2 regions of the Marinilactibacillus sp. 15R genome follow, and region 2 is predicted to be linked to the other one. Evidence: riboswitches for the same ligand, from Rfam matches in the RefSeq annotation. Region 2 holds a riboswitch; the other holds the start of a gene.
The links. A riboswitch is a leader RNA that binds a small molecule or an ion and turns the genes downstream of it on or off. The one in region 2 is predicted to bind nickel and cobalt.
Positions count from the first base shown of each region.

Region 1: it holds a riboswitch for nickel and cobalt, as region 2 does, so the genes downstream of both, BKP56_RS11430 (heavy metal translocating P-type ATPase) here and BKP56_RS03715 (hydroxymethylglutaryl-CoA reductase, degradative) in region 2, are expected to answer to the same signal.

Region 1 is NZ_CP017761.1:2,320,529-2,325,258, reverse strand. It holds gene BKP56_RS11445 (ketohydroxyglutarate aldolase) at 1-63, shown strand, start outside; gene BKP56_RS11440 (IS1380 family transposase) at 361-1,680, shown strand; partial or broken gene BKP56_RS11435 (family 1 glycosylhydrolase) at 1,920-2,288, shown strand; NiCo riboswitch at 2,433-2,531, shown strand; partial or broken gene BKP56_RS11430 (heavy metal translocating P-type ATPase) at 2,629-4,475, shown strand.
Region 2 is NZ_CP017761.1:754,011-758,740, forward strand. It holds gene BKP56_RS03710 (L-lactate dehydrogenase) at 1-417, shown strand, start outside; gene BKP56_RS03715 (hydroxymethylglutaryl-CoA reductase, degradative) at 520-1,806, opposite strand; tRNA gene BKP56_RS03720 (tRNA-Val) at 1,929-2,001, shown strand; NiCo riboswitch at 2,158-2,263, opposite strand; gene BKP56_RS03725 (TetR family transcriptional regulator) at 2,431-2,994, opposite strand; gene BKP56_RS03730 (ABC transporter ATP-binding protein) at 3,181-4,119, shown strand; gene BKP56_RS03735 (ABC transporter ATP-binding protein) at 4,103-4,730, shown strand, end outside.

The DNA.
Region 1 (4,730 bases), 1.2 Mb from region 2:
AAAAAAATTCGTAACATTATTGACGAAGCAAGAAAGGAATATGAAATTCTTGAAATAGAATAATTTTATTGAGTAATCCATAATAGAATTTAAAGATTAACTATAAGGTGAAAGCTGTTGTCATTTCTGACAATAGTTTTCACCTTTAATTTATGCATGATTTTTAAAATTGATCAGTTTTGATAAATAAGAAATATATCAATCCTGAATAATTCATACTTTTTAATTGAAACCGTCTGAAACTGCCTAACGGCAGTCTGATAATTACTTTTTTATTTTCACCCCTTAAGTGATGAAAAAAGAACCCCATTCTGCTATGGTAAAGGTGACGAAACCAACCATAAGAAAGGAGTTCTTCTCATGACTAGATTACACGAAAATCAAGTTAAATTCAATTCAAATATCACTATTTCACATACTGGTGGTCGTCTATCAAGTGATTCGGGGTTAGTCCTGGTTAAAGAATTGATGAATACCTTCGGCTTTTCACAATTAGCTAAACAATGGCTCCATATCACAGATCATCGGGCTTATTTTACCCATCATAACTTAGCGATATTGGAACAGCTTATTATGCAGTTAATTGCTGGTTACTCGGCAGACTCATCAGCTAATCTATTAAGACAGGATCCAGTCTTTCAAGCTGTACTCGGTAAAAAGCAGTTGGCCTCACAATCGTCAATCTCACGGTTTCTGGATCGTTTCACCGAGGAGAACATCGATCAACTCCAAGCATTAAATCAGTCGCTGATTAATAAAGCGCGTTTGATTCGCAATGATACCGAGTTAATCATTGATGTCGATTCCACACATTCGGATACCTTTGGACGCCAAGAACAAACAGATTATAATGCCCATTATCAAACCTACGGCTATCACCCATTAGTTGCCTTTGACGGACTGACCGGAGATTTCTTAAAAGCTGAACTGCGTTCAGGCAATCAGTACACATCTAAAGGGGTAAAAGCTTTTATCGCCCCGCTGTTATACCAATACAAGAGCACGTTACCTCATACCGAGATATTGGTTCGGGGGGACAGCGGCTTCGCCACACCAGAGGTGTATGAGTCTTGTGAAGCAACTGAAAGCCAGTACGTTATCCGATTAAAGAGCAATCGGAGGTTAAGTCAGTTAGCTGAACACTCTGTTCTTTACGGGGACAATCAAGAATGGGAAAAGCGAGAAGTGCAGTATTTTTCACTACCTTATCAAGCACAATCCTGGTCGAAACCCCGTCGTGTCTGTATACGTTCCGTCCGTGAAGGAGGAGAATTGCTTTTTCATCATGCGTTTATTGTGACTAATCTATCCGACAACGTCTCGCCTGAAGTCATATTTTCTCTTTACGGCAAGCGTGGAACAATGGAAAATTTCATCAAAGAAGCGAAAGGTGGCTTTTACTTCGATAAAACAGATAGCCCGCGTTTCTTAGAAAATCATGTCAGAATGATGATCAGTGTCCTTGCATACAACCTCGTCAATTTTTTAAAAACCATTGGTTTTGATAAAGTGAACCAGGGCATGACGATCCATTCCATCCGGCTGACATTGCTTAAAGTAGCCGGTAAACTTGTTCAAACTGGGAGACAGGTCTATCTCAAACTGTCAAGCTATCATGTGTATCAAACTGAATTTTATAAGGTTTTTGAACGCCTGCGGCGATCCAAACAATGGATTTAGACTAGTTATCACACAAATTTTTAAACCGATTTTTTTCAAGGGATTCGTCTGCCCTTAAATAGACAAATTTTTTTATTATGACCTTCTTCCGTAGGCATCCTGTTCGAAAACACATTATTTTGGAAGGAAGTATCTGCCTAATTTAAAAATGGGCAATTTCTTCAAAAAAAAAAGCTTGAATTTAGATCTATGAATTATTCAGGATCAATATGAAAAAATAAAATTTACTCTTTTATATGGGCTTTCGCTTAGTATTGAATGACTATTATGAACGCTATAGATTGCCTCTGATTATTACAGAAAATGGATTGGGAACATCAGATATCCTTACTGAAGATGGAAAAGTGCATGATGACTACCGAATTGATTATCTAAGAGATCATATTGCGGCCTGTAATGATGCAATCGCTGATGGTGTTGAGCTGATAGGGTATTGTCCATGGGCGGTAATTGATATTTTAAGTTCCCATCAAGGATTTAAGAAACGGTATGGATTTATCTATGTTAATAGAGAAGATCATGACTTAAAAGACCTTGCTCGAATCAGAAAAGACAGTTTTTACTTTTACCAGAAAGTTATTGAGAATAATGGATTGACCAAATACTAAGGTAAATAATGGATTTGATAGGTATTTAACGCTCTACTGTTACTGTCATTAGAAAGAATATTTATAGTTGACAATACGCAATAAACAGTTAAAATTTGGATATCAAAAATCAAATATGTATCATTCGTTTATTTTTAAGGTATGATACGTTTTAATGAACAAGCGGTAAGCTTTTTAAAAGTTTATGCAGCCGGGCTACAGCATGTAGCAGCAGCGTGTAAAAAGACACACTGTGAGACAGTTTTTCTGTCTTGCAGTGTGTCTTTTTTTTATTGAAATCAAGAGTTTAGCTGAGGTTTTAGTCAAAATATGAGAATAAAAGCAGGAAGGAAGTTGTACAATGGTTCACTATTTATTAAAGACGAAAGCAGGACAGTTTTTATTGTAGGTACATTTTTTATTATTTTGGGCGTCACAATGATGCCATTCTCTGATTTAATGAGTAAATACTTTTTTTATAGTTCGATCTGTTTCTTAGGATATTTTGCTGCAAAAAATGCTGTATCCGTTACAATCCAAACAAGATCTCCAAATGTAGACTTATTGATGATATTAGCTGCTCTTGGAGCAGTATTGATCAATTATGAATCAGAAGGCGCCATGTTATTATTTATATTTGCTGGTGCCGAATTGTTAGAATCCTATGCTTCAGCAAAGTCCACGAAGACTATTTCAGAACTCATGTCACAAACACCAAGAACTGCACAACTTTTAAAAGAAAACGGTGAAGTGGTAGAAGTGTCTACTGAAGATTTGGCCATTGGAGATAGAATTATTGTATCAAAAGGTCAACAAGTTCCAATAGATGGCATACTTGATCGGAGTGTTCTAATAAATGAAGCGGCATTAACCGGGGAATCTATTCCGGTTAAAAAAGAAAAAGACAATGAAGCTTTAGCTGGAACAATTAATGAAGGGGATGTCTTTTACTTAAAAGTAAATAAACTAAGCAATCAAACCGTTTTTTCTAATATTATACGAATGGTAGAAGAAGCACAAAATAGACCATCTAAGATATCCAAAATTATTGATAGAATCGAATCGAAATACGTTACAGCTGTATTGATCATTGTCCCGATCTTTATATTGGCTCTTTACACATTTGGTGACTTCAACTTTCAAGAAGCCTTTTACAGAGGCATGGTCTTACTAACAGTTGCTAGTCCGTGTGCATTAGTAGCAGCAGCTACTCCGGCTACACTCAGTGCTATTAGTAATGGCGCTAAAAATGGGATCCTTTTTAAGGGTGGAACAGCTATGGAAGCATTGAATATGATGGATATTCTTTATAGCGATAAAACGGGCACACTAACATATGGCACCTTTAAAGTAACTGATTATCAACTAGAAACTGAACTTTTAAAAGAGGTTGTGTTCATGGAACAACAATCGAACCATCCGATTGCTAAAGCGATTACCACTGCATTTAAAGCGTTAGATTTATCGACTATTGACCATGACGGAAGTATTAAGGAAATTACTGGTTCAGGATTAGTAAAAGGAGATCTTATAGTTGGGAAAAAGAATCTTTTTAAAAACTATGAAGATGAATATCAGTATCTTAGCATGGATCAAAAAGGACATACCATAATTTATGTTGGAAAAAATGAAAAGGTTCTAGGTTACTTTGCTTTGGCTGATCAAGTTCGAACAGAGGCTGCTGAAGCAGTCAAAGACTTTCAAAAAGAAGGGGTTAAAGTAAGATTAATAACAGGAGATAATGAAGAAGTTGCCCAAACGGTTGCTGAAGAAGTTAATATCTCGGAATATAAAGCAAACTGTATGCCAGAAGATAAAATTAATTTCATTCAAAGAGATCAATCAATGGCAAAGACTGTCGGAATGATTGGAGATGGCATAAATGATGCACCAGCGCTGGCTAATGTTGATATTGGAATAGCTATGGGAGGCGGTTCGAGTGTGGCAATGGAATCTGCTGATATTGTCATTGTAAAAAATGATTTAACAAAACTTTTTTACAGTTATCAATTAAGTAAAAAACTTAAACAAATTATTATGCAAAACCTTATTTTTGCTATTAGCGTTATCGTTATTCTTATTGGATTTAATTTATTTGGTTTATTGGATTTGCCGGTCGGTGTTATTTTTCACGAAGGTTCCACGATATTAGTTATCTTAAATGGTCTGAGAATGTTACTTCAAAATAAAAAATCATTATTAAAATAAGAACTATTGTAGATTCAGGTAATCAAGCAAATTGAAAAATATAGTTTATTTAAACTGAGGAAATCTATAAATAATAGATAAATTTATTTAATGACGACTATGATTTTTTCATTGAAGAATATAAAAGAAGAAAAAGTAAATTTCAATACTATTTATAAAGGCAATAGTTGGCTTAATGACTATTGTTCTTTTTTGTGGGCTAACTTATTGTTAAAATACCAGTTTAAAATAATAAAAGTTCCGAATGTTAAAATG
Region 2 (4,730 bases):
CCCGTATTGAGTAGAGCTAACATACAGGGGTTTAAAATGAGTGAGTGGAAGGATCTTTTTGAAAGTGCTGAAATTGATCAAGTTAGTATAAAAAATCAAGTAGTTCAGGCAGCGTATGATGTTTTTAACGGAAAAGGATGGACAAATGCCGGAATTGCTCAAGCGGTCACCACGCTAGTTAAAGCCGTTATGCTGGACGAAAGAAGTGTTTATCCCGTATCTACTACACTAAGAGGACAGTATGGATATAATGGAAATGTGACTTTGAGTATGCCATGTATTATTGGCAGAAATGGAATTGAAAAGCAACTAGAAATCATCTTAGATGAGGAAGAAGAAAAAATGCTGCGTGAATCTGCAGCGTATATTCAAAATATAATGAGTTCAGTAGGAGCAGGGATAAAGTCTATCTCCTGACTATATATATAAGAAAAAGCCTTCCATAACAGTAATTAATACGTTATGAGAAGGCTTTGAGTCTATCTGAAAAAATAAAATAAGTTGATTTTTATTAAAAGTCTAAAGTTTACTTAAATAATCTTTTGCGGTCTGCAGGTTCATATGAGGCGCTTTTTTCAGAGCTTCTGCAATTTTCTCTACTTGTGCGCCTTTTGCACCAGCACTGATTGCCAGTGAACGGGCATGTAATCCCATATGTCCTTTTTGAATTCCGTCAGTGACGAGCGCGCGGATAGCTGCGAAATTCTGTGCTAAACCTACAGATACTAGAATGCTTTCCAATCGTTTTGCATCAGGTTCTTGTAAAAGGGTTCTTGAAAGTTTCGCGGCAGGGTGAATACTAATTGATCCGCCAACTGTTCCAATAGGTAGAGGTAAGGTTAATGTACCAACTAAATCTCCCTTTTCATTTGTATGCCACTTTGATAGCGCACGATATTGACCGGAACGAGCTGCATAAGCATGAATGCCTGCTTCGATTGCCCGCCAATCATTTCCGCTTGCGACAACAACGGCATCTACACCATTCATAATCCCTTTATTATGGGTAACCGCCCGGTAAGGATCGACCCATGCCACTTGAGCAGCTTCTACGATTCTATCGCGTACTTCTTCTCCTGAAAAATTTGTAGTCTTCAATTTGTAACTGGGGATTGTACAAGTAGCAGTTGCTGTACATTCGGTGGCGTAGTTAGATAAAATACGCAATAATGCTGTTCCACCAGTTAACTCTTCGATGTAAGGAGCGATGCCTTCCATCATGGTATTCACAATATTGGCACCCATTGCTTCTTGCGTATCAATGTGTAAATGGACCACCAAAAAGGATGGGATATTTTCAGATGTATCTGATTCTAGAAGACGAACAGAAAGGTCCTTAGCACCACCACCACGTTTTACTATGGAAGGATGGGCTTCGTTTGCCTGGTCCAGAATTTCTTGCCTGGAATTTTTAATTTTTTTGATAGCAGTTGAAGGGTCAGCGACGTCTTTTAAGGTTACTTGTCCAATCATCATCCGTTCAGAGACTACTGTGGTAAATCCGCCAGCAGATCCAATGATTTTGGCAGCGAAACTTGCTGCCGCAATGACAGAGGGTTCTTCAATAGCCATCGGCACCACTGTCTCTTGATTATCAATTAGAAAATTCATCGCCACACCCAATGGTAAAGAATAATTTCCGATATAATTCTCGATCATATGCTCACCGATGTCTTGGCCTAAATCACCACCTTCGTTTTTTAAGTTGTCAGCTTGTAATTCGGTTAATAATTCTGCTTTAACCAGAGCATCGATTTTTTCTGTGTATGTTTTTTTATAAAACTTAGCTAAATATTCTGTATTCATTCCTGATTTCCTCTCTTGGTATTCCTAACTATATTATGAAGGACTAGAATGAAAAAAGGAAGCTAAAACCTGAATCGACTTGACAACGCTTAGAAAAATAAGGATAATAGTAAAAGTGTTAAGGTTCCTTAGCTCAGTTGGGAGAGCACTACCTCGACAAGGTAGGGGTCGCTGGTTCGAGCCCAGTAGGGACCATACATTAGAGAGTGGGGCAAGTTAGAGTGCCTTCACTGATAAAAAAACCGTAATTATCAGAAAATACTGATAATTACGGTTTTTTTTGTTAAGCCAAATATGTTGTTAGATTTCCTTCAGTAAATAATAAAGAAAGGACACCTATAAAACGGAATTAATTGTCCCACAGAAATACCCTTTGAATGTTACATTTTGCTGCCATAAAAATCGTAGCACAGCTGCATGAGTTTTATATATTTACAGCTTGTTCAGATCACAATGGATAGTCTCTTCCAAGAAATATACAACCCAAAGCTATCATTATTTAGATTTATAAAGAAGAATAACCATTTACAAAAAAATGTATAGTCATTTTGGTTTACTAGGATACTTAAGTATTAATTATCAAAAAATACCCTTAGGAAATCAATAAAATTTGGCAATAGACATTTAAATAAAAATATTTTCTAAAGTTTTTTTGTAAAACTTAATAACATCTTCTTGGCTGGTTTTGTCTTGATTCTTTTTGTACCAATAGACTGATTGAATCGTGATTCCCATAATAATTTGACCTTTGTAATCAGCTTCTATGGCTGTGCTACTATCTGTGTTGCCTGAATGAACATGGTTTTTTAGCATGTTCTGCCCGTACTCTTGAACGCCTTCTAATTCTATGATGATATCTGCATTCAATTGAAGACTGAAGATAAGGTATAACACATTGTCAGGCTGATTAAGCAATTGTTCGAAAACTAAAATAAAAAAGTTGTCTTTCTTATCATTTATGTTTTCAAACGCGTAATCAAAGATTATGTCCATTTTATATTTAATAAAGAAGGTCAAGAAATCATATTTATCTAAGAAATGCTTATAAAAGGTTGGACGTCGAATCATAGCCGCATCACATATTTCCTTCACAGATATTTTTTCAAACTTCTTTTCTTGTAATAATTCCTCAAAATTTTCAATAAGTGACTTATAGGTTTTGTGGACTCTTAAATCTAGTTTTTCCATAATGGTGTTATCTCCTTCATAGTTAATAAACATGTTGTTTCAAAGTGTTACTTAATTATCAGATGCAAAAATCTGTTCCTTGTCCTTACTTTCCATTCAAGTATAATTTTAAATATAACAAATGTAAATAAAGAAACAGTTGTTAATTATTTTACCTTTATATTTTAAAACGAAAGAGGGAAAAGAATGCCTGTGATAGAAGTTAAACATGTGACCAAAGATTATGGTCACGGGCGAGGAATATTTGATGTTTCTTTTAAAATCGAAGAAGGAGAAGTTTTTGGCTTCCTGGGTCCTAATGGTGCTGGAAAAACGACAACGATTCGTCATTTAATGGGATTTACTAAAGCTCAAGAAGGCGAATTATATATTAATGGGAAAGACAGCTGGAAATCAGCAGCTATTATTAAGCATGACGTCGGTTATTTGCCTGGTGAACTGGCATTTCCAAAGGGCATGTCTGGGGATCAATTCATTGAGTTTATGGCAGAAGAAAGACAAATGACCGATATGACAAGGACAGAGGAGCTCAAAGAAATATTTGAATTGGATACATCGGAAGAAATTAAAGAGATGAGTCTCGGAACAAAAAGAAAGCTAGCGGTCGTTACTGCTTTTATGCACAATCCTAATGTTTTGATATTAGATGAACCAACTTCCGGATTAGATCCTATCATGCAGGAACGATTTATTCAATTCATCTTAAATGAAAAAGCGGAAGGAAAAACTATTCTCTTATCTAGTCACATCTTTAGTGAAGTAGATGCAACTTGTGATCGTATTGCCATTATTAAAGACGGTGTGGTTGTTTCAACGATTGAAGCAAAGCAATTGAAGCAAAGCACCAACAAAGCGTTTAAAATTGAGTTTGCTAGTTTTAATGATTACCAAAAGTTTTTGGCGAATACCGAACTTGTTATTACAATCGAAAGACCGAATCAAAATCAGGTGAAGTTGAATTTAACCGATGAAAAGATGCAACATCTTTTTGCTGAATTAAGTGAGGTAAACGTTAATTTTATTTCAGAAATTAAATTTACTCTAGAAGATTATTTTATGGATTTCTATGATCGTGAAAAAACAGTTGCTGAAGGAGAGGAGAATTTGCATGGTGGCTTATATTGATATCGATCATTTAACCAAGGATTATGGAAAAGGACGCGGAGTATTCGATGTGTCTTTAGAAGTTGAAGAAGGTGAAATTTATGGCTTCGTAGGCGTTAACGGTGCTGGTAAGACGACAACGATTCGCCATATGATGGGCTTTTTGAAACCGGATGAAGGCAGTGTCACTATTAAAGGACTTGATGCTACCAAAAGTAGTGCCGAAGTCAAACGTTATGTGTCTTATATACCAGGTGAAATTAATTTTCCCGGAGATACGACTGGAGAAGAATTTTTAAAGAATCAAATCTATTTATCGGGACGGGGAAGTTGGGAATATGCCAAAGAACTGAGTGACCTTCTTCAATTAGATGTTACGGCTAAGGTACGTTCCATGAGTAAAGGGATGAAACAAAAAACAGCGATTGTTTCAGCTTTCGCTTCTGCTGCTGATATTTTGATTATGGATGAACCGACAACAGGGTTAGACCCATTAATGCGTGATATTTTCCTTGACCTTATAAAACAAGAAAAGGAGAAAGGAAAAACCATCTTTATGTCCAGCCATATCTTCCAAGAAGTGGAAGAAGCTTGTGACCGGGTCGCAGTCATCCAAGAGGGCAAGATTATTG